4 regions of the Acidovorax sp. M2(2025) genome follow, and region 2 is predicted to be linked to each of the others. Evidence: predicted binding sites of a transcription regulator. Region 2 holds the regulator's gene; each other region holds the start of a gene.
The links. Region 2 encodes FNR, which switches genes on or off when oxygen is low (the NO sensors DNR and NnrR bind a similar motif). Its sites were predicted from a motif close to TTGATNNNNATCAA; they were not measured.

Region 1 (5,029 bases), 1.0 Mb from region 2:
TGGCGACGGCCTCCACCGGCCGGCTGGCCCAGCGATACTTGAGCCGCTCGGCGCCCACGGGCTCCACCACCGCGCGCCGGCCGGCGTCTACCCACAGCGTCTGGCCGGGGTGCAGAAAGACATCCCCCGATTCGGTGCCCGCACCGAAGGGGCCAGCGTCCAGCGTCACCCAGGCGCAGCCCTCGGCCACGCGCAGGGCCATGGGCGCGCGCGGCGTCAGGCTGACGGCATGGCCGGGCGGCAAGGTGTTGACGCCATGGCCGGCCGCGTTGGATCGGGAAGTGAAAGTGTGCGAGAGGGTCATACAAATCTCCGGGTTAACCCTTGGTTAACGCAATGGTGTGCTGTGCTAGGCAAATCGTCCAATGAAAAGGAGTGGCGCTATTGATGCGCTTTGTGCATGCCGTGCTCACACCGGCCTGCGCTGGCGGGGCGTAGCTATCCAAAAGAGAGCAAACCGGGCCAGGCCCGCCACCAGCCGCCCGGTGGCGCCCAGCGCCTGGGCGCCGGCCCACCCCACGGCCCGGCCGCCCTGCCCCAGGGCGCGGCCCAGATCCCGCAGCGGCTGCGCCACGCTGCCCTCCCACTGCGCGCGGAGCGCGGCACTGCGCCAGCCCGCCGCCGGGGCGGCCTCGGCCTCCGGCTCCGCCCACCAGTCGAAGGCGGCACCGACCGGCGCCTCCACGGGGCTCCAGGCTTCCAGCACGGCGTGCTGGCCGGCCGCAATGGCCAGGCGGTCCCCGGCCTGCAGCACCACATCGGCCGCACGGCCCGGCTGCCCGGCGCCCGGCGCTGCCCGCAGGGTGAGCCACACCCGGCCGTCCACCACCTCGACCACGCCGCGCTCCAGCGGGTGCAGGGACAACGCGCGGCCGGCCGCCAGCTTCCAGCAGCCGGCACCCCGTGGCCGAAGGTCGGCGGCGTGCAGGGATTGTTGCGATTCCAGAACGTGACTGGCGGACATGGCAGGCTCCTTGGAGAGGCGGAAACAACGACTTTCGAGCCCCGATGGTGCGCCGCAGGGCCTGCACAGTCCAATGAAAACGCGGTACCCTATTCATTCCACTCACGCATGAATCCACGCGCTATGACCGCTGCCGAATATGCTCCTGCCGTGCTTCGCACGCGCCCCGTCGCCGTCGGCCACTGGCGCGCCTTCCTGGCCGTGGCAAAGCACCTGAACTTCCGCGCTGCCGCCGACGAGCTGGCCCTGACCCAGTCGGCCGTCAGCCGCCAGATCCAGGCACTGGAGGACGAGGTGGGCGTGGCGCTGTTCCTGCGCCACACGCGCGCGGTGGAACTGACCAGCGCGGGCGCCCAGCTGCAGCGCGCCGTGGCGCCGGCGCTTGAGCGCATGGACGCCGCCGTGCGGCTGGTGCGCCAGACCGCCGGGCGCCGCAGCGTGGCCATCACCACCTGGGCCAGCTTCGCGTCCATGTGGCTGATCCCGCGCATGGAAGAGTTCCAGCGCGACAACCCGGGCATCGACATCCGCATCGACGCGAGCGACGTGTCGGTGGACCTGGACACCTCCGACGTGGATCTCGCGCTGCGCTACAGCCTGCCGGGGCCGCCCGCGCAAGGCGGCGTGCGCCTGTTCGGCGAGCAGCTGGCGGTGGTGGCGAGCCCCTGGCTGCTCAAGAGCGGCAAGCCGCTGCGCACGCCGGCCGACGTGGCCCAGTTCACCCTGATCGAAGCGGGAGACGCCCACCGCAGCCAGCACCTGGAGTGGCTGAGCTGGCGGCGCTGGCTGGATGCACGCGACCTGACCAAGCTGCAGCCCCAGCGCTGGCTTTACTTCAACTACGCGCACCAGATCGTGCAGGCGGCGCTCAGCGGCCAGGGGCTGGCGCTCGCGCGCATGCCGCTGATTGCCGACGCCCTGGCCGCGGGCGACCTGGTGGAGGTGCTGCCCGGCTACCGCATCGATTCGCCGCTGGCGTACTGGCTGATCGTGGGCCCGCGCAGCAGCCAGCGGCCGGAGATCAAGGCGTTCTGCGCCTGGCTGCAGATCCAGGCCCAGGCCACGCGCGAAGCCATCGGCGATGTGCCCGATCCGGACCTGAACGACAACCTCGACTGAGCCGGGGCCCGGGGCCTTTTCGGGGTGCCGCGGCGCCCCTCGCGACGCCCACTTGACAGCGCTCAAGGCGCGCCGTTGATGCATATCAACGGGCAGTGATTTGGGTCGCGCCGATGCGCAATGACCATCTTCCGCAGCCCGCCCGGGCCGGGCATTCTGGCGCGCCTAGATACAGGAGAGCGCCCCTCATGACCTTCATGCCATGGACCACCGAGCTGGAACTGGGTTTTGACGAAATCGATCGCCAGCACCAGGAACTGGTGCGGTTGACCAACCTGCTGTACGAGGAACTGTGCTGCCCGATTCCGCGGCGCGAGGCCATCGGCGCGGTGCTGGAAGGACTGGTGGCCTACACGCACGACCACTTCATCGTGGAGGAAGTCCTGTTCCAGCGCCACGGCTACCCCGAGACGCCCGCGCACCAGGCCGAGCACAACGGTTTCACCGCCCGGGCCATGGACCTGCTGATGCGCTTCGAGGACGGGGAGGAGGTCTCCATCGAGGCCATGGAGTTCCTCAAGCACTGGCTGGTGCACCACATCTGCAAGGTGGACCGCGCCTACATGCCCTACCTGCGCGAGGCGCTGGCGCGGGAGGCCGCGTAGCCGGCGGCGCTGCAGCGTCCCCGCCGCGCCGCCGGCTCAGGCCAGCGTCACGCGCGCAAACTTGCGCTTGCCCACCTGCACGACATAGGTGCCGGCTTCCAGCTTCAGCCCCTTGTCGCTGACCACGCCGCCATCCACGCGCACGCCGCCTCCGTCGATCAGGCGGTTGGCCTCGCTGGTCGAGGGGGCCAGGTTGGCCTGCTTGAGCAGCGCGCCAATCCCCAGCGGCGCGCCGGACAGTGCCAGCTCCGGGATCTCGTCGGGCACGCCGCCCTTGCTGCGGTTGATGAAGTCCTGCTCGGCCGCGTCCGCCGCCGCCGCGCTGTGAAAGCGCGTGGTGATCTCCTTGGCCAGCATCACCTTGGCATCCTTGGGGTTGCGCCCACCGGCCACCTCGGCCTTGAGCGCGGCGATCTCGTCCAGGCTCTTGAACGACAGCAGCAGGTACCAGTCCCACATCAGCGTGTCGCTGATCGACAGCACCTTGGCGAACATGGTGTTCGCGTCTTCGGTAATGCCGATGTAGTTGTTCTTGGACTTGGACATCTTGTCCACGCCGTCCAGCCCCACCAGCAGCGGCATGGTGAGCACGCACTGCGGCTCCTGGCCGTATTCCTGCTGCAGATGGCGGCCCATGAGCAGGTTGAACTTCTGGTCGGTGCCGCCCAGTTCCAGGTCGCTCTTGAGCGCCACGGAGTCGTAGCCCTGCATCAGCGGGTACAGGAACTCGTGCACGCTGATGGACTGGCCGGACGTAAAGCGCTTGTGGAAGTCGTCGCGCTCCATCATGCGCGCCACGGTGTACTTGGCGGCCAGCTGGATCATGCCGCTGGCGCCCAGGGGCTCGCTCCACTCGCTGTTGTAGCGGATCTCCGTCTTCGCCGGGTCCAGCACCAGGCTGGCCTGCTTGTAGTAGGTCTCGGCGTTGGCCTGGATCTGCTCCTTGGTCAGCGGCGGGCGGGTGCTGTTGCGGCCCGAGGGATCGCCGATCAGGCTGGTGAAATCCCCGATCAGGAAGATCACCTGGTGGCCCAGATCTTGCAACTGCCGCATCTTGTTGAGCACCACGGTGTGGCCGATATGGATGTCGGGGGCCGTGGGGTCCAGCCCGAGCTTGATGCGCAGGGGCTGGCCGGTGGCTTCGGAGCGCGCGAGCTTCTTGACCCACTCGTCCCGGGGCAGCAGTTCGTCCACGCCGCGCAGCGAAATTTCGAGGGCCCGGCCTACACCATCAGACACCGGTTCGGTTGTAACAGCAGATTGATTCATAAGGGTTTTTTGCGATGTCTATACAGCATGCGCCGCTATACTCCAGCCCACGTTGCGTGAGGCGATTCTAGTGGGCTCGCTGTTTCGACCTGTTTTTCCACCCTGTCGACGCGCTACAGCCTGACAGCCTCGGCTCCCGGCCCTCGTCTCCCCGCCAGCGTTGCGCGAGAGGGGGCTGCGGATCCACCTTCACCCTGGGGATAGACCTTTGATTCACGGCTTGACCACCGCCAGCTCGGCTTTGCTTGACCGGCTGTCCCAAACGATCCAGAAACACCCCCGCCGCATCACCGCCGCCGTCGCAGCCCTGCTGCTCACGGGCGGCGGTGGCGCATTTGCCGTGGCCTCGTTCGCGCCCGATCCGGCCGAGCTGCCGGTGCGCACCGTGAGCTACCCGGTCGAATCGCTGGCCGAGAACCTGGAACTGGGCCAGCTGGAAACGCCCGGTTTCTCGCTCTACCGCTCCGAGCAGGTGCGCAGCAGCGACACCCCCGAGTCCCTGCTGCAGCGCATGGGCGTGGCCGACCCGGCCGCAGCGGCGTTCATGCGCGGCGACACGCCCGTGCGCCAGAACGTGCTGGGCCGCACTGGCCGCGTGGTGTCGGCCGAGACCACGGACGACCACCGCCTGGTCCGCCTGACGGTGCGCTGGGTGCCCGACGACAGCGGCAATTTCCGCCGCCTGGTCGTGGAGCGCCAGGGCGACAAGTTCACCTCCCGCGTGGAAACCGCCAAGCTCGCCAGCGGCAGCCGCCTGGCGGGCGGGATCATCCACAGCTCGCTGTTCGCCGCCACGGATGCCTCCAACATCCCCGACGGCGTGGCCGTGCAGATGGCCGAGCTGTTCTCGGGCAACATCGACTTCCGCCGCTCGCTGCGCAAGGGCGACCGCTTCTCGGTGGTGTACGAAACACTCGAAGCCGACGGCGAGCCCCTGTCCAGCGGGCGCGTGCTGAGCGCCGAGTTCGTGAACAACGGCAAGACCCACCAGGCCGTCTGGTTCCAGGAGCGCGGCGCGGCCAAGGGCTCCTACTACACGCTGGACGGTGAAAGCATGCGCCGTGCGTACCTG
Region 2 (5,029 bases):
GCCACGGACTCTGCCACGTGGGATTCGTAGCGCGTGCGCTCCATGGGGATCATGGAGACGGTGGGGTGCCGCAGGTTCGGCGGCAGTTTCAGCTTGCCCAGGTCGTGCAGCAGGGCGGCAACGCCCAGATCCTGCAGTTCCGCGCTCTGCATGCCCAGCGCACGCCCCAGAAGCAGCGAAATCACCAGCACGTTGATGGGATGCAGGGCGCTGCACTCGCCCACCCCCTCGGACAGCAGCCGGATGACGGAGTCCCCGTTCTCGAGCAGTTCGGCCACGCAGGACGCCACCAGCGCATCGCCGCTCGCCCGCGCCTGGTCGGGATGATCGACAACGGTGCGCTCCAGCGCGTGGTACTGCCGCGTCGCCGCTCCGAATCGCTGATCGCAGACGGCCAGCGCCCGGTTCTGGGCCTCCAGCAATTCACGCCTGCGCCGGGCTTCGGGATCGGCCGCTGCGGTCGCCTGGGCCGCGGCGGCTTCATTGCTCCCGGCCGAGGCCGGCTCCGCCATGTCCGCCACATTCCATGCGGCGGGCACGATTTCCTGCAGCCCCGGATCGCTCTTCTTGGGGAAATAACGCACCTCCGCCAGCCCGAGCCCGCGCAACGTGGCAATCTGCTCTGCCGACGCGATGCGGAAACTGCTGACAGGAAACGGATGGTGCATCCAGCCCACGTCGAGCTGGATGTACATGCCGACCCGCAGTTGGCTGATGTCAATGAGGATGGAGGAGTTCACGTCCGTGCGTGTGAAACATGGCGACGCTTCTGCCACCAATAGTTACACACATTATCGCCACTTCAACGTCGGCACCAGAGCAACTCGCCACGCCTGAGGCAACCCGGCAACAGACCCTGCGGGCGCCATGCCGGGTGCGCTGCGCCACGGGGCCGGATTTCACAGGAAGGCGGGGGCTTCGGTGCGGCCGTGGGGGCCTTGCAGCAAGCTGACTACCGACACCAGAGGGAGGGCTTGTAGATCAAATCCATCCACAGCGCCCAACCCGCCACGGCGCAGAGCAAGCCACCCGCCACACGGGTTCCCCAATCGGCGCGAGAGGCATTGAGGCGCGCCTTGAGCTTTCCCCAGACCCACGGGCCGCCCACGAGCCAGACGCCGCTGCCAACGCCAAACAGCGCCATGGTCAGCGCCCCCTCCAGCGCTCCGCCGCTCAGGGCGGCCACGAGCAGCGCCGAATACAGCAGCCCGCAGGGCATCAAGGCCCACAGGAACCCTGCCGCGAGCACGCCGCCGGGTGCGCGCACCCAGGGCCGGACCCGGCTCCATACCGAACGCCCGGCCTGCTCCACCCACTGCGGTTGGCGGGCCTGGATCATCATCATCAACCCCCACGCCATGACCGCCACGTGCAACAGCGTCCACGCCGGGCGCAATGCCACCGTCTGCTGCGTCAGCCACGCCAGGCTGTCCATGGCCAGGGCCGCGAGCCCACCAGCAGCGCCGTACCCCGCCAGGCGGCCCAGGTGAAACGCAATGCCGCGGCGGACCACGCCGCCCTGCGGTACCCACTGGATGGGCTGCTCCCCCACCTCCCCACTGGACGCATGCCCACCGCCCTGCCCGACCAACGCACCACAGGGTGCGGAACACATGGCCAGGCAGTGGGACCCGCCCACGAGTCCCATCAGCAGGGCGGTGGTGGCAGTCGTAGCGTTCATGGGGCTCAGATGATGCGGGAAAAACGGGCGCGGTTGCGGTCGGCCTGCAGATAGCGGTCAAACACCATGGCGATCCCCCGCACAAAGAACCAGCCCATGGCCGTCACCTCGATCCCATCAGGGCGCATGGCCACCAGCCCCTGTTCGGCCATGGTTTCCAACTGCGTCAGCTCGGGGCCGAAGTAGCTGCGGAAATCGATGAGCCACGCCTGTTCCATGGGTTCGAACAGCAACTCGCCCTGGCACATCAATGCCATGATGACCGCACGCCGCACCAGATCATCGCGGGTGAGCGCCAGTCCGCGAACCACGGGGAGGCGCCCTTGGTTGAGCAGGTCGTAATACTCGTCGAGCGTCTTGGCATTCTGGCTGTAGGTGGCGCCGACCCGGCCGATGGCCGACACGCCCAACCCGATCAGATCGCAGTCGGGCTGGGTGCTGTACCCCTGGAAGTTGCGGTGCAGGCGGCCCTGCCGCTTGGCAACAGCCAGCGCATCTTCCGGCAGCGCAAAGTGGTCCATTCCCACATAAACGTAGCCCGCGTCCATGAAAGCATCCAGCGAGCGGGACAGCATGGAGACCTTCCCCGCGGCAGTGGGCAGCTCGGCGGAGACGATGCGCCGCTGGGGCTTGAAGCGCTCCGGCAGATGGGCGTAGGCATACAGGGCGATGCGGTCCGGACGCAGTTGCGCGACCTGGGCCAGCGTGCGGTCAAACGACTCGGGGGTCTGGCGCGGCAAGCCGTAGATCAGATCGACGTTGACGGACTCGAATCCCAGCGACCGCGCCGACTCGACCAGTGAGAACACCTGCTCGGCAGGCTGGATGCGGTGCACGGCCTTCTGCACCTCGGGATCGAAATCCTGCACACCGAAACTCAGCCGGTTGAAGCCCAGCTCGGCCAGCAGGGCAAGCCGCTGCGCGTCCACGGTACGGGGATCGACCTCGATCGAATACTCCCCCCCGGGCGCCAGCGAGAAGCTCCGCTTGAGCATCGCCATCAGTTCCCGCAGGCCATCATCCGACAGGAACGTGGGCGTGCCACCGCCCAGGTGCAGCTGGCTCACCACCTGGCCGGTACCGCAGCGGGCCGTGTGCAGATCCACCTCGCGGCTCAGGTACCGGAGATAGACCTCGGCCCTGTCATGGTGTTTGGTGATGATCTTGTTACAAGCGCAGTAGTAGCATAGCGACTCGCAAAACGGTATGTGCACATACAGCGACAGCGGCAGCGCTTTCGTCATGGAGCCCAGACGCCGTTGCTCCAGCGCGAGGGCGTAGTCGTCCTGTCCGAAAGCTTCCACGAAGCGGTCAGCCGTTGGATAAGAGGTATAGCGGGGCCCTGGCACGTCAAAACGGCGCAGAAGGTCGGGCGAAACAGCGGTCATGGGCAAATTCCTTGCGTACCTTTTCACTGTGCCGTAAGCTGCACCCAGCGTCCTTGACCTGAATCAAGCAATGACATAACGCGAACAGCGACAATTTGATGCATGTCAGTCGCTACCAGGGCCTCTGGAACCACCCGTGGGCATGCGCGACGATATGCTCGAAACTCTTATCAGCACCTGTGTCTATGAATCCGCTCACCATCAAAGTCGCCTGCTCCAACTGCAACCTGCGCGAGCTGTGCATGCCGGTCGGATTGAGCGAGGACCAACTGCAGCGAATTGATGAAGTGGTTGCCGTGCGGCGCAAGGTGAAACGCGGGGGCACCCTGTTCCGCAACGGCGAGTCGTTTACCTCGCTCTATGCGATCCGCACAGGCTTCTTCAAGACATGCGTGGCGACGGAAGATGGCCGCGACCAGGTGACGGGCTTTCAGATGGCGGGCGAGATCATTGGCCTGGATGGGATTGTCAATGACCACCACACCTGCGACGCTGTCGCACTGGAAGACGCCGAGGTGTGCGTGATGCCGTTTGACCGCATCGAGGAACTCTCCCGCGAGGTCACGGCCCTGCAGCACCACGTGCACAAGATCATGAGCCGAGAGATCGTTCGCGAACACGGCGTGATGCTGCTGCTGGGCAGCATGCGCGCCGAAGAACGCCTGGCGGCCTTTCTTCTCAACCTCGTGCAGCGGCTGCACGCCCGTGGCTTTTCCCAGTCCGAGCTAGTGCTGCGCATGACGCGGGAAGAGATCGGCAGCTACCTGGGCCTCAAGCTGGAGACGGTGAGCCGCACGTTCTCAAAGTTCGTGGAAGAAGGGACTGTCGAGGTCAAGCAGCGCCATGTGCGCATCCTCAATACCGACGCGCTCAGGCGCATCGTGAACAACCAGCAAGCCTGCCACTGACACGTTAGCGGCACTGCAGTCAGCGCGACCAAATCGCGCGGCACAACTGGCCGTTGCAATCCCAGGCGCATCCACCGCGCCACACCGTCTTTTTGACGGAGCTGCGGGGCGGTAACCCCACCCGCCCGCTCAGGGGCAGGAAGGCGTTTTGCGGCAATCGTCTGGACGGTCGCCCTCGGGCACCGGGCAGCGATTGAGTTCGAAAGGCGACATCGCCAGCAGGGTGGTCAGCGCGCTGGACACCATGGCAATTCCCCAGAACGCAAAAAACGCCAGGGTATAGACCCCTTCCCGCGAGAGCGCCAGCGGTTGTCCGAACCAGTGCAGATCCTGCGGATCCACCAGCGCAAAAACCAGCATTTCCATCACCGCCGCCATAAGAAAGGCGGGCCAGGCAATCCACATCAGGCGTTGCGTCCACATTGGTTTGTCTCCTGCAAAAACGCACAAGCAGCCAGTCGCCAGGCCAGTGTAATTCAGCGAGGCTGGTCCTGCACAGGCGTGGCTGCGTGGTTGCGGGCCTTCATGGCGGGAGCCAGGCTCTTGCTGGGTTCGGACAGCGTCTTGTTGATCTCCACCCCTTGGCGGTAATAGTCTTCCGCCACCACGGGATCAGGACGCGACAGCGCAAGCCATAGTGTGACGAAGCCGGCAATGATCACGATGACGGGGCCGGCAATGATCAGCCAGACATGGCCAAACTTCCACCACGGTGCTGTGGCGGGTGCGGCAGCGCCAAGTGCGGTGCTGGTAGACATGGGCTCACTCCTTCAAGATTGAAATGTTCTGTGCAAGGCACCAAGCGCCTTGCACCAGTATGCCTGCGTGCGCTACCGCGGCACCAGGAAGACCGACTTTTCCGACACGTGGTCTGCAGCACCCAGGGCCTGGATGTCGAAATGCACGGCGTGCGATCCTGGGGGCACAGAGCCATAGGGCACCTGAAGGCGCACGGCGACCCAGCGGGACTCGGCAGGCCCGATCTCGACTTCTGGCTCGGAAGCGACCTCCAGGCCCTCGATGCCGCGCGCCGCGATGCGGTACCGCTGTGG
Region 3 (5,029 bases), 1.8 Mb from region 2:
GCTGATGTTCGAGGAGATTACGGCCTCCAGCCTGATCAAGGTCGACATGCAGTGCAACAAGCTGCACGACTCGCCCTTCCCGGTGAACCCGGCCGGCTTCGTGATCCACAGCGCCGTGCACGAGGCGCGGCCCGAGGCCGGCTGCGTGCTGCACACCCACACCCGCGCCGGCGTGGCCGTGAGCGCGCAGCAATGCGGCGTGCTGCCCATCAGCCAGCAGAGCACCTTCGTGCTGGCCTCGCTGGCGTACCACACCTACGAAGGCGTGGCCTTCCGCGACGAAGAAAAGCCGCGCCTGCAGGCCGACCTGGGCGGGGCCAACTTCCTCATGCTGCGCAACCACGGCCTGCTCACCGTGGGCAAGACGATTGCCGACGCCTTCCTGTCGATGTACACGTTCGAGAACACCTGCCGCATCCAGATCGACGCCCAGGCCGGCGGCGCCCTGACCGAAGTGAACCCCCAGATCGTGAGCGGCGTGGCCCAGGCCATGCGGGTGCAGACGGGCGGGCTGGGCGGCGCGTTTACCTGGCCCGCGCTGCTGCGCAAGGTGCAGCGCGAGGCGCCGGGGCATGACATGTGAGCAGGCCCGCCAGCGGCGCACGCCAGCAAAAAAACAGCGCAGCGCATAGCATCAACGGTTTCCGACCGTTTGCAAGGACTGATCCATGAAGCTGTACTACTCGCCCGGCGCCTGCTCGCTGTCTCCCCACATCGCCCTGCACGAAGCCGGCCTGGCCTACACCCCCGTGCTGGCCAGCACCAAGAGCCACAAGCTGCAGGACGGCACCGACTACTACACCATCAACCCCCTGGGCTACGTGCCGGTGCTGGAGCTGGACGACGGCACCCGCCTGCGCGAAGGCCCGGCGATCGTCCAGTACATCGCAGACCAGGTGCCCCTGAAGATGCTGGCCCCCCAGAACGGCAGCCTGCAGCGCTACCGCCTGCAGGAGTGGCTGACCTTCATCGGCACCGAGCTGCACAAGGGCTTCAGCCCCCTGTTCAACCCCGCCACGCCCGAGGACTACAAGCCCATGGTGCGCGAACGGCTGCTGCAGCGCCTGCAATGGGTGGACAGCCAGCTCGCCGGCAAGCAGTACCTGATGGGCGACCAGTTCACCGTGGCCGACGGCTACCTCTTCACCGTGACCAACTGGGCCAAGCCCACCAACCTGGACATTGCCGGCCTGGCCCACCTGGCGGCCTACCGCGAGCGGGTCGCCGCCCGCCCGGCAGTGCAGGCGGCCATGAGGGCCGAAGGATTGCTCAAATAAGCCTAAGCCGGCGCCGTCCCCCGGCGGGGGGTCCGGCGCTGCAAAAGTCTCCGGCAGTCTCCTCGCCCTGACCCGCAAGAACCTGCCTTAGAGCATGTTCTAAGAGCGAAGACGGGGCTAAGCTGGGGGACTCATCGTTGCTGCGCGCAGCAGCTTTTCAGGACTTCTGTATGACCTCACTGTTCGAACCCACCCGTGCGGGCGACCTCCAGCTGGACAACCGCATCGCCATGGCGCCGCTCACCCGCAACCGCTCGCCCGAGGCGATTCCCACCGACCTGGGCGCCACCTACTACGCCCAGCGCGCCAGCGCCGGGCTCATCATCTCCGAGGCCACGGCCATCAGCCCCCAGGGCCAGGGCTATGCGGACGTGCCCGGCCTGTATGGCACCGAGCAGCTGGACGGCTGGAAAAAGGTGACCCGCGCCGTGCACGAGGCCGGCGGAAAGATCGTGGTGCAGCTGTGGCACGTGGGCCGCGTCTCGCACACCGACCTGCAGCCGGGCAATGCGGCCCCTGTCGCCCCGTCCGCCATCCGGGCCCACACCAAGACCGTGCTCATCAAGGACGGCGTGCCCACGTTCACCGAAACGTCGCAGCCGCGCGCCCTGGACTCCGAGGAACTGCCCGGCATCGTGCGGGACTACCGCCATGCCGCGCGGCACGCCATCGCAGCGGGCTTTGACGGCGTGGAGATCCATGCGGCCAATGGCTACCTGATCGACCAGTTCCTCAAGACCGGCGCCAACCACCGCACCGACGACTACGGCGGCAGCATCGAGAACCGCGCGCGCCTGCTGCTGGAGGTGACCCGCGCCATCACCGAGGAAATCGGCGGCGGCCGCACCGGCATCCGCCTGTCCCCCGTCACCCCGGCCAACGACATCGTGGACGCCGATCCCCAGCCCCTGTTCGAGTACGTGGTGCGCGAGCTGGCACCGCTGGGCCTGGCCTACGTGCACGTGATCGAAGGCGCCACGGGCGGCCCGCGCGAACTGCCGGACCGGCCGTTCGACTACGCGGCCCTGCGTGCCGCCTACCGCGCCGCGGGCGGCAAGGGCGCGTGGATGGTCAACAACGCCTACACCCGCGAACTCGCCGAGCAGGCCCTGGCCCAGGGCGCGGACATCGTGGCCTTTGGCCGGCCGTTCATCGCCAACCCCGACCTGGTGGAGCGCCTGCGCCGCAACGCACCGCTCAACGAGGTGAACCGCGCCACGCTGTACGGCGGCGGGTCCGAGGGGTACACGGACTACCCGGCGCTGAGCGCCTGAGGGCCAAGAACGGGGGCCGGCGAAGCGGCCGGCTCGGGGGTCACCCCAGCCCGATCGGGCTGGGTGCCCGCATGACGATGCGGGTGAACAGGCGGTCGTACGCCGCGTCGCGCGGCTTGCCAGCCGCCAGGGGGTTGGTGTTGCTGGCAAACGCCACGTCCATGGCCGCCCAGTCTGCAGGCTGCAGCACCTGCTGCGCCGCCGGAATCACCACCACCTCCTCCACGCGCATGTGCTCCAGGTAGAAGTGGATGTAGCTGTCGAGCGCCTTGGCAAAGGCTTCCCGGCGGGCATCGCCCATCAGTTCCCAGGCCAGCAGAAGGTGCTGCAGCTCCCGCACGGCGGCCTCGCCGCCTTCGTGGTCGCGTTCGAGCTGCGCGATCGCGTCGGCCGCCTCGGGCGAGCGCTCTGCGACTTTCGGGAACAGCAGCTGCGACTCCTTGGGGTGGTGCTGGCGCTCTGGAAACTCGTCGATGTAGAACAGCATGGCCCGCATCACGTCGAAGAACACCGCCGGCTCATCGCCCGGCCCCTGGTCCATCATCAAACGCAACGAATGCAGGATGGCGGCGAGCGACGCATGCTCTTCGCGAATGGTCCGCAAACTGACTGACGGCATGGCGCTCCCCCGTTGACACGAAGCCGCCAGATTGCCACGGTCCGCCCGCCGCGGACCTGACACACATCAAGCAATCCCCCGCCCAGGCGCACCGCCGGACAAGGCGGGGGCTGGATGCCTCCCGGCGTTACAGGCTCTTGCGCAGGCGCACGATGGCGGAGCCGACCTCGGCGGAGGCCCGGGAGAACGGCGTGTTGCCCTCCAGGGCCTGCTCGGCTTCGGAATACGCGCCCCGGTTGATCAACTGGGCGACGCTGCCGGCCACTTCGTGGAATTCACGGTGGCGGTCCACCAAGGCCTGGAAGGCCGGCACGCTGCCATAGGAACCCTGGCCCCGGCCGTGCAGCCAGCGGCCCAGTTCGCAGCAGTCATCGCGGCCGATGGTGTCGGCGTCCAGCTGTTCCTGGTGCCGCGCCGCATCGCGCAGCTTGGTGCGCCACTGGGCGTGGGCCTTGATGGCCGACTCCAGGTCCACCCCCTCGGCGGCAGGGGCTGCCAGCGCAGCCGCGGGTGCCGGCGCGGCCACCGGGGCGCGGTGCGCCAGCATGGCGCCCGCCGCGGGCATGCCGGCGGCCTGGCCTTCGTCCGCCAGGCGGAACTGTTGCACCACCTGCGACAGGCGCGCCGCCTGCTCGCGCAACGAGTCGGCCGCGGCGGCGGACTCTTCCACCAGGGCGGCGTTCTGCTGCGTCATGCGGTCGATCTCGCCCACCGACTGGTTGACCTGGCCGATGCCCGCGGACTGCTCCGAGGCTGCCGCGGTGATCTCGCCAATGATGTCGCCCACGCGCTGCACGCTGGTGACGATCTCGTTCATGGCCGCGCCGGCGTCTTCCACATGGCGCACGCCGCCATCCACGGCCGTCACGCTGCTGTGGATGAGGCCCTTGATGTCGCTGGCCGCGGCCGCGGAGCGCTGCGCCAGGCTGCGCACCTCGCTGGCCACCACGGCAAAGCCCCGTCCTTGCTCGCCGGCCCGCGCGGCCTCCACGGCGGCGTTCAGCGCCAGGATGTTGGTCTGGAACGCGATGGAATCGATCAGGCCGATGATGTCGCCGATCTTGCGGCTGGAGGCCGAGATCTCGTGCATGCTGGCCACCGCCTGCTGCACCACCGAGCCGCCGCGCGTGGCGGTGCCGGAGGCCGAGGCAGCCAGCTGGTTGGCCATCTGCGAGGACGATGCCGTCTGCTGCACCGTGGCGGTGAGCTGCGACAGGGAGGACACCGCCTCCTGCGCGTTGCTGGCCGTCTGCTCCGTGCGCTGCGACAGGTCATGGTTGCCCATGGCGATTTCCTGGCTCGCCGTGGCGATGTTGCCGCTGGCGTCGCGCACCTGCGCCACCAGGGCGCCCAGCCCCTGCTGCATGTCGCGCAGGGCGCGCTGCAGGTCGGCCACCTCGTCACGCCCCTCGGCCGCGATGTGCTGCGAGAGATCCCCGCCGGCAATGGCCTGCGCCATGTGGCGTGCCTCTTCCAGCGGCCGGCAGATCGAGTTCATGTTCATCAGCGTGGTGGGCACCACCACCACCACGGTCACGAGCACCGCCAGCGCAAACAGCCACTTCGTGTCGCCCGCCACCTCGCCCTGTTCCTTCACGGACCGGGCCACCTCGGTGCGCAGCACCGAATCGAGCTCCATCATCAGCTTGTCCGCCTCGGCAAACTCGGCCACGGCCTTGGCGCTCATGCGGTTGGCGATGGTGGCGGTGTCGTAGCCGCCGGCCTCCAGCTGGCGCGCGACATGCGCGAACTGCTCCCGGTAGCTGTCCAGGCGCTTGACGATGTTGCGCACGATGGGGTTGTCGACGTCCTCCTCCCCTTCGAGGAACTGGCCCGCGATCTTCTTGGCCTTGTCCTGG
Region 4 (5,029 bases), 960 kb from region 2:
CTTGCGCACTTCGCGCGCCGCAGGGGTGGGTGCAGGAGATGACCATGACAACGAACCTCACGAAACACGCTTTTTCCCCACGCGCCCTGGGCTTTGCCGGCGCCGTGGCCGCACTGACGCTGGCGGCCGCGGGCGCGGCCCATGCGCAGGCCTACGTCAACGCCACCGTGGGGGGCGAACTGGCCCCCGGCGTGTACGGCCGCATCGACATCGGCAACGCGCCCCCGCCCCCCCTGATCTATACCGAGCCGGTCATCATCCAGCGCCCGGCCGTGGCCGTGCAGCGGGCTCCGATCTACATGTACGTGCCGCCCGGGCACGCCAAGAACTGGGGCAAGCACTGCGCCCGCTACAACGCATGCAACCAGCCGGTGTACTTTTTGCAAGACCCTCCGCCACGCCGCGGGCCGCCGGCCGCAGGGCCCGGCTACCGCGCCGACGACCAGCGCAGGGACCACAAGCACGACCGCGGTGACGACTGGGGTGACGACCGCGGGCGGGGCCATGGAAACGGCAAGGGCCACGGCAACGGGAACGGCAAGGGACACGGCCCGCGCGACTGAGGCACCGGGCCGCCGGGGTGGCGTCGGAGGCGAGGGATGCGCCGTGCGCGAGAGATTTGCTCAGCGTTGCCTTAAGCTTGCGGGCTATGGCCCAAGTCACCTTCTCTCCGCCCTTCACCACGCCGCCCGAAGTGGTCACCCAACTGCGCCAGGCCGGCTTTGCCGCGCTGGCGCCCGCTGACGTCGCCCGCTGGGTGGGCTGCGATCTCGCAGCCCTGAACGCCCTCAACAGCGACTGGACGGCCCTGCCGCCCGACGATTTCCTGCGGGACGGGGGGCGCTACCGCCGCCGCCGCCATGCGTGTTTCGTGGTGCAGGACGGGCACATCGAGCAGGCGCCGCACCGTGCCCACTGGCAGCCGGTGGAATACAACGCCCTGCACGGCGGCATGGAGCGCTGGTTTGCGCCCATGGAGCCAGCCACCGTGGCGCGCCCGGTCTGGAGGCAGCTGCTGTCGGCGCTGGCAGCCGTGTCGGACGCGGTGTTTGCGCCGGCGCAAGCCCATGAGCGCTGGTTCATGGAGGCGCACCAGTTCCGCATCGACACCACGGACGGCATCGGCCGGCCCACCCCCGAAGGCGCCCACCGCGACGGCGTTGACCTGGTGGCCGTGTTCCTGGTCGGGCGCGAAGGCGTCAAGGGCGGCGAAACGCGGGTCTTCGAAGCCACCGGCCCCAGCGGCCAGCGCTTCACGCTGACCGAGCCGTGGTCGTTGATGCTGCTCGACGATGCGCGCATGATCCACGAGTCCACCCCCATCCAGCCGCTGGCCGAGGGCGGGCACCGCGACACGCTGGTGGTGACCTGCCGGCGCGGTGGCTTCCAGGGGGACGACAGGGCAGCGTAGACGCCCGTGTCCTGAACCCAGCGGGCACGTTGCGGGGAAGGGGCGGGGCCAGCAGTGGCACGCGCACGCGGCGCATGGATGCTGCGAACCAGGTGCCCGCGCGGGCGCTTGCGAGTGCTTGCGGGTGGCGGTGCCTTGCCTTGTGGCGACCTCAGGGAGATCGTCAACAGACTCTTGCGCAAACTTGACCGGGACATTGATGCGAATCAAGATGCGGGCCAGGGCACAGGGCCACACTGGCGTCCAGGGCCACAAGCCTGTTCTCAATACTCAACGCAAGGAGAAGCACCATGTTCAAGCACATTCTGGTTCCAGTCGACGGGTCCAAGACCTCCATGCTGGCCGTGTCCAAGGCCGCTGGCCTGGCCAAGGCCTTCGGCAGCGCCGTGACGGCCGTCTACGTGGTGGATCCCTACCCCTTCACGGGCGTGGGCGCTGATTTCGCCTACGGCCAGGCGCAGTACATCAACGCCGCCACGGCCGAAGCCAATACGGCCCTGGACGCCACGCGCAAGGCCATGGCCGAGGCGGGCGTGGAAGTCACCACCGTGATGGGCGAGGGCCATGCGGTGCACGACGGCATCCTGCGCGCACTGGAGAGCACGGGCGCCGATCTGATCGTCATGGGCTCGCACGGCCGCCGCGGGCTGGAAAAGCTGGTGCTGGGCAGCGTCACGCAGCGCGTGCTGGGCGTGGTGCACGTCCCGGTGCTGGTCGTGCGCGATTGAGTGAGAGTTCTCCCCCTGAGTCGCCTTCGGCGCCTTCCCCCTCTCTCGCATTGCTGCGCAATGCGGGAGGGGGACGCCCCCAGCGCGGCGGGGCGGCCCTTGCGCGGGGGCTCTGGCCTTGGCGCAGCGCCGGGTTCCCAGGCCATGGGAAGCTAGCCTGTGCGGGGTTGGAAGAGATAAAGCAAACGGCTCCCGAGGGAGCCGTTTTTATTTTTCATTTTGGCGGATGCGGATTGGCGAATGCCGATTGCGTACCGTCGGGAACCCCTGGCCGTTGAACAGGCACGCCCCAAGGCCAGTGCACCCGTGGAACTGGCTCCGCCAGGCCACCGGGTGCGTCCCCCTTCAGGGGGAAGGCGCGAAGCGCCACAGGGGGCACTCGTGTGGACGCGGTTGCGACGCACCGTCCAGCCACAGCCAGTGCAGCAGGCACGCCCCCGCCAGTGCACCCGTGGAACTGGCTCCGCCAGGCCACAGGGTGCGTCCCCTTTCAGGGGGAAGGCGCGAAGCGCCACAGGGGGCACTCGTGTGGACGCGGTTGCGACGCACCGTCCAGCCACAGCCTGTGCAGCAGGCGCGCCCCCGCCAGTGCACCCGTGGAACTGGCTCCGCCAGGCCACCGGGTGCGTCCCCCTTCAGGGGGAAGGCGCGAAGCGCCACAGGGGGTCACTCAATTTTTGCGCCCGACGATTCCACGATGCCCTTCCACTTGGCGTAGTCGGTCTTGAGCAGGGTGCCAAACTGCGCGGCGGACATGGCTTCGGGCTCTGCGCCTTGGGCGTGGATGGCGGCCTTCATGTCGGCCGTGGCCAGCAGCTTGTTGATTTCTGCGTTGACCGTGTTCACCACGGCGGGCGGGGTGCCCGCGGGCGCGAACACGCCGTACCAGGTGCTCACGTCAAATCCCTTGAAGCCGGCCTCGGCCACCGTGGGCACCTCGGGCAGCGAGGAGCTGCGCTTGGCCGAGGTCACGGCCAGCGGGCGCAGCTTGCCCGACTTGATCTGGCCCATGGCCGAGGGCAGGGAGGACACCAGCAGGTCCACGTTGCCCGCCAGGGCATCCATCAGCGCGGGGTTGGAGCCCTTGTACGGGATGTGGCTGAGCTTGATGCCGGCGGCCTGCTCGAACAAGTGGCCCGCCAGGTGGATGGAGGTGCCGTTGCCAGGCGAGCCGTAGGTGATGGTGCCCGGCGATGCCTTGGCGGCGCTGACCACGTCGGCCAGCGTCTTGTACTTGCTGTTGCTGGCGCTGGTGGCGATGACCACGGGCGTGTAGGCCACGTGGGCAACGGCCGTCAGGTCCTTGGTCGGGTCCCAGGTCAGGTTCTTGTACAGCCAGGGGCCGATGACCAAGTTGTCCTTCTGGCCCATGACCAGGTCATAGCCCGTGGGGGCTGCCTTCACGGCCTCGCCGATGCCGATGGTGCCGCCGGCGCCGGCGCGGTTGTCGGCCACCACGGTCCACTTGGCGCTTTCGGTCAGCTTGGTGGCCACCAGGCGCGAGAGGATGTCGGTGCCGCCGCCGGGCGGGAACGGCACGATCAGGCGGATGGGTTTGCTGGGATAGGCGCCTGCGGCGGCCGGTGCGGGCGTCTGGGCCTGGGCGGCGCTGCCCAGGGCGAGGGCCAGCGCGGTGAAGGAAAACAGTGTGCGAATCATGGTGAAAGGGGTCTCCGTGGGTTCAATGGGAGCGGGGCAGGGCGCGCGTGGGAAGCCGGTGGGGCTCCCCGCGCAGGCTGCGGGCCGGTCTGCCGTTGGGCTGGCCGACTCCCGCAGCGCCCTGCGGCGCCGGCTGGTCTGTGCCAGCCGCTGGGGATGATCGCTGATGCGGCGCAGCGCATGCCGTGCCAAAAGCGGGCGGCAGCATCGCGGCTGGCGATGGCATGCCGCGCGGGCATCACAGGCGTTCGAAGATGGCCGCAATGCCCTGGCCGCCACCGATGCACATGGTCACCAGCGCGTAACGGCCCTGCACGCGCTGCAATTCGTACAGCGCCTTCACGGTGATGAGCGCGCCCGTGGCACCGATGGGGTGGCCAAGCGAAATACCCGAGCCGTTGGGGTTGACCTTGGCCGGGTCCAGGCCCAGGTCCTTGGTCACCGCGCAGGCCTGCGCGGCAAAGGCTTCGTTGGCTTCGATCACATCGAGGTCGTTGACGGTGAGGCCGGCCTTCTTCAGCGCCAGCTGCGTGGCGGGCACGGGGCCGATGCCCATGTACTTGGGGTCCACGCCGGCGTGGGCGTAGGCCACCAGGCGCGCCAGGGGCTTGGCGCCGCGGGCCTTGGCGGCGCCGGCTTCCATCAGCACCACGGCGGCGGCGGCGTCATTGATGCCCGAGGCGTTGCCTGCCGTCACGGTGCCGTTTTCTTTGACGAACACGGGCTTGAGCTTGGCCAGGTCCTCCAGCGTGGCGCCGGGGCGGAAGTGCTCGTCGGTGGCGTACTGCACGTCGCCCTTCTTGCTCTTCAAGGTGACGGGCACGATCTGGTCCTTGAACAGGCCTGCCTGCGTGGCGCGCTCGGCGCGGTTGTGGCTCTCCACGGCCAGCTTGTCCTGGTCTTCGCGCGTGATGCCCCATTTGGCGGCAATGTTCTCGGCCGTCACGCCCATGTGGATGGTGTGGAAGGGGTCGTGCAGCGCGCCGATCATCATGTCCACCATCTTGGTGTCGCCCATGCGGGCACCCCAGCGCATGTTCAGGCTGGCGAACGGTGCGCGGCTCATCACCTCGGCGCCGCCGCCGATGGCAATGTCGGTGTCGCCCAGCAGGATGGACTGGCTGGCGCTCACGATGGCCTGCAGGCCCGAGCCGCACAGGCGGTTCACGTTGAAGGCGGGCGTGCCTTCCGCGCAGCCGCCGTTGATCGCGGCAACGCGCGAGAGGTACAT

Region 1: a site for FNR is predicted at 2,159-2,172, ahead of ACOYR3_RS05015 (bacteriohemerythrin). Genes of this name have one in related genera too.
Region 3: a site for FNR is predicted at 3,227-3,240, ahead of ACOYR3_RS01045 (hemerythrin domain-containing protein). Genes of this name have one in related genera too.
Region 4: a site for FNR is predicted at 1,608-1,621, ahead of ACOYR3_RS14135 (universal stress protein). Genes of this name have one in related genera too.

The regions. Positions count from the first base shown of each region.
Region 1 is NZ_CP186262.1:1,081,878-1,086,906, reverse strand. It holds gene ACOYR3_RS05030 (DUF2917 domain-containing protein) at 1-304, opposite strand, end outside; gene ACOYR3_RS05025 (DUF2917 domain-containing protein) at 410-964, opposite strand; gene ACOYR3_RS05020 (LysR substrate-binding domain-containing protein) at 1,088-2,083, shown strand; gene ACOYR3_RS05015 (bacteriohemerythrin) at 2,272-2,688, shown strand; gene tyrS (tyrosine--tRNA ligase) at 2,725-3,957, opposite strand; gene ACOYR3_RS05005 (peptidoglycan DD-metalloendopeptidase family protein) at 4,166-5,029, shown strand, end outside.
Region 2 is NZ_CP186262.1:2,079,659-2,084,687, reverse strand. It holds gene ACOYR3_RS09680 (HD-GYP domain-containing protein) at 1-740, opposite strand, end outside; gene ACOYR3_RS09675 (sulfite exporter TauE/SafE family protein) at 953-1,681, opposite strand; gene hemN (oxygen-independent coproporphyrinogen III oxidase) at 1,687-3,069, opposite strand; gene fnr (fumarate/nitrate reduction transcriptional regulator Fnr) at 3,255-3,977, shown strand; gene ACOYR3_RS09660 (hypothetical protein) at 4,107-4,400, opposite strand; gene ACOYR3_RS09655 (FixH family protein) at 4,454-4,735, opposite strand; gene ccoG (cytochrome c oxidase accessory protein CcoG) at 4,808-5,029, opposite strand, start outside.
Region 3 is NZ_CP186262.1:232,611-237,639, reverse strand. It holds gene ACOYR3_RS01060 (class II aldolase/adducin family protein) at 1-583, shown strand, start outside; gene gstA (glutathione transferase GstA) at 669-1,277, shown strand; gene ACOYR3_RS01050 (alkene reductase) at 1,448-2,551, shown strand; gene ACOYR3_RS01045 (hemerythrin domain-containing protein) at 2,592-3,170, opposite strand; partial or broken gene ACOYR3_RS01040 (CZB domain-containing protein) at 3,298-3,558, opposite strand; partial or broken gene ACOYR3_RS01035 (methyl-accepting chemotaxis protein) at 3,652-5,029, opposite strand, start outside.
Region 4 is NZ_CP186262.1:3,038,334-3,043,362, reverse strand. It holds gene ACOYR3_RS14145 (hypothetical protein) at 45-563, shown strand; gene ACOYR3_RS14140 (2OG-Fe dioxygenase family protein) at 650-1,411, shown strand; gene ACOYR3_RS14135 (universal stress protein) at 1,702-2,139, shown strand; gene ACOYR3_RS14130 (tripartite tricarboxylate transporter substrate binding protein) at 2,806-3,798, opposite strand; gene bktB (beta-ketothiolase BktB) at 4,037-5,029, opposite strand, start outside.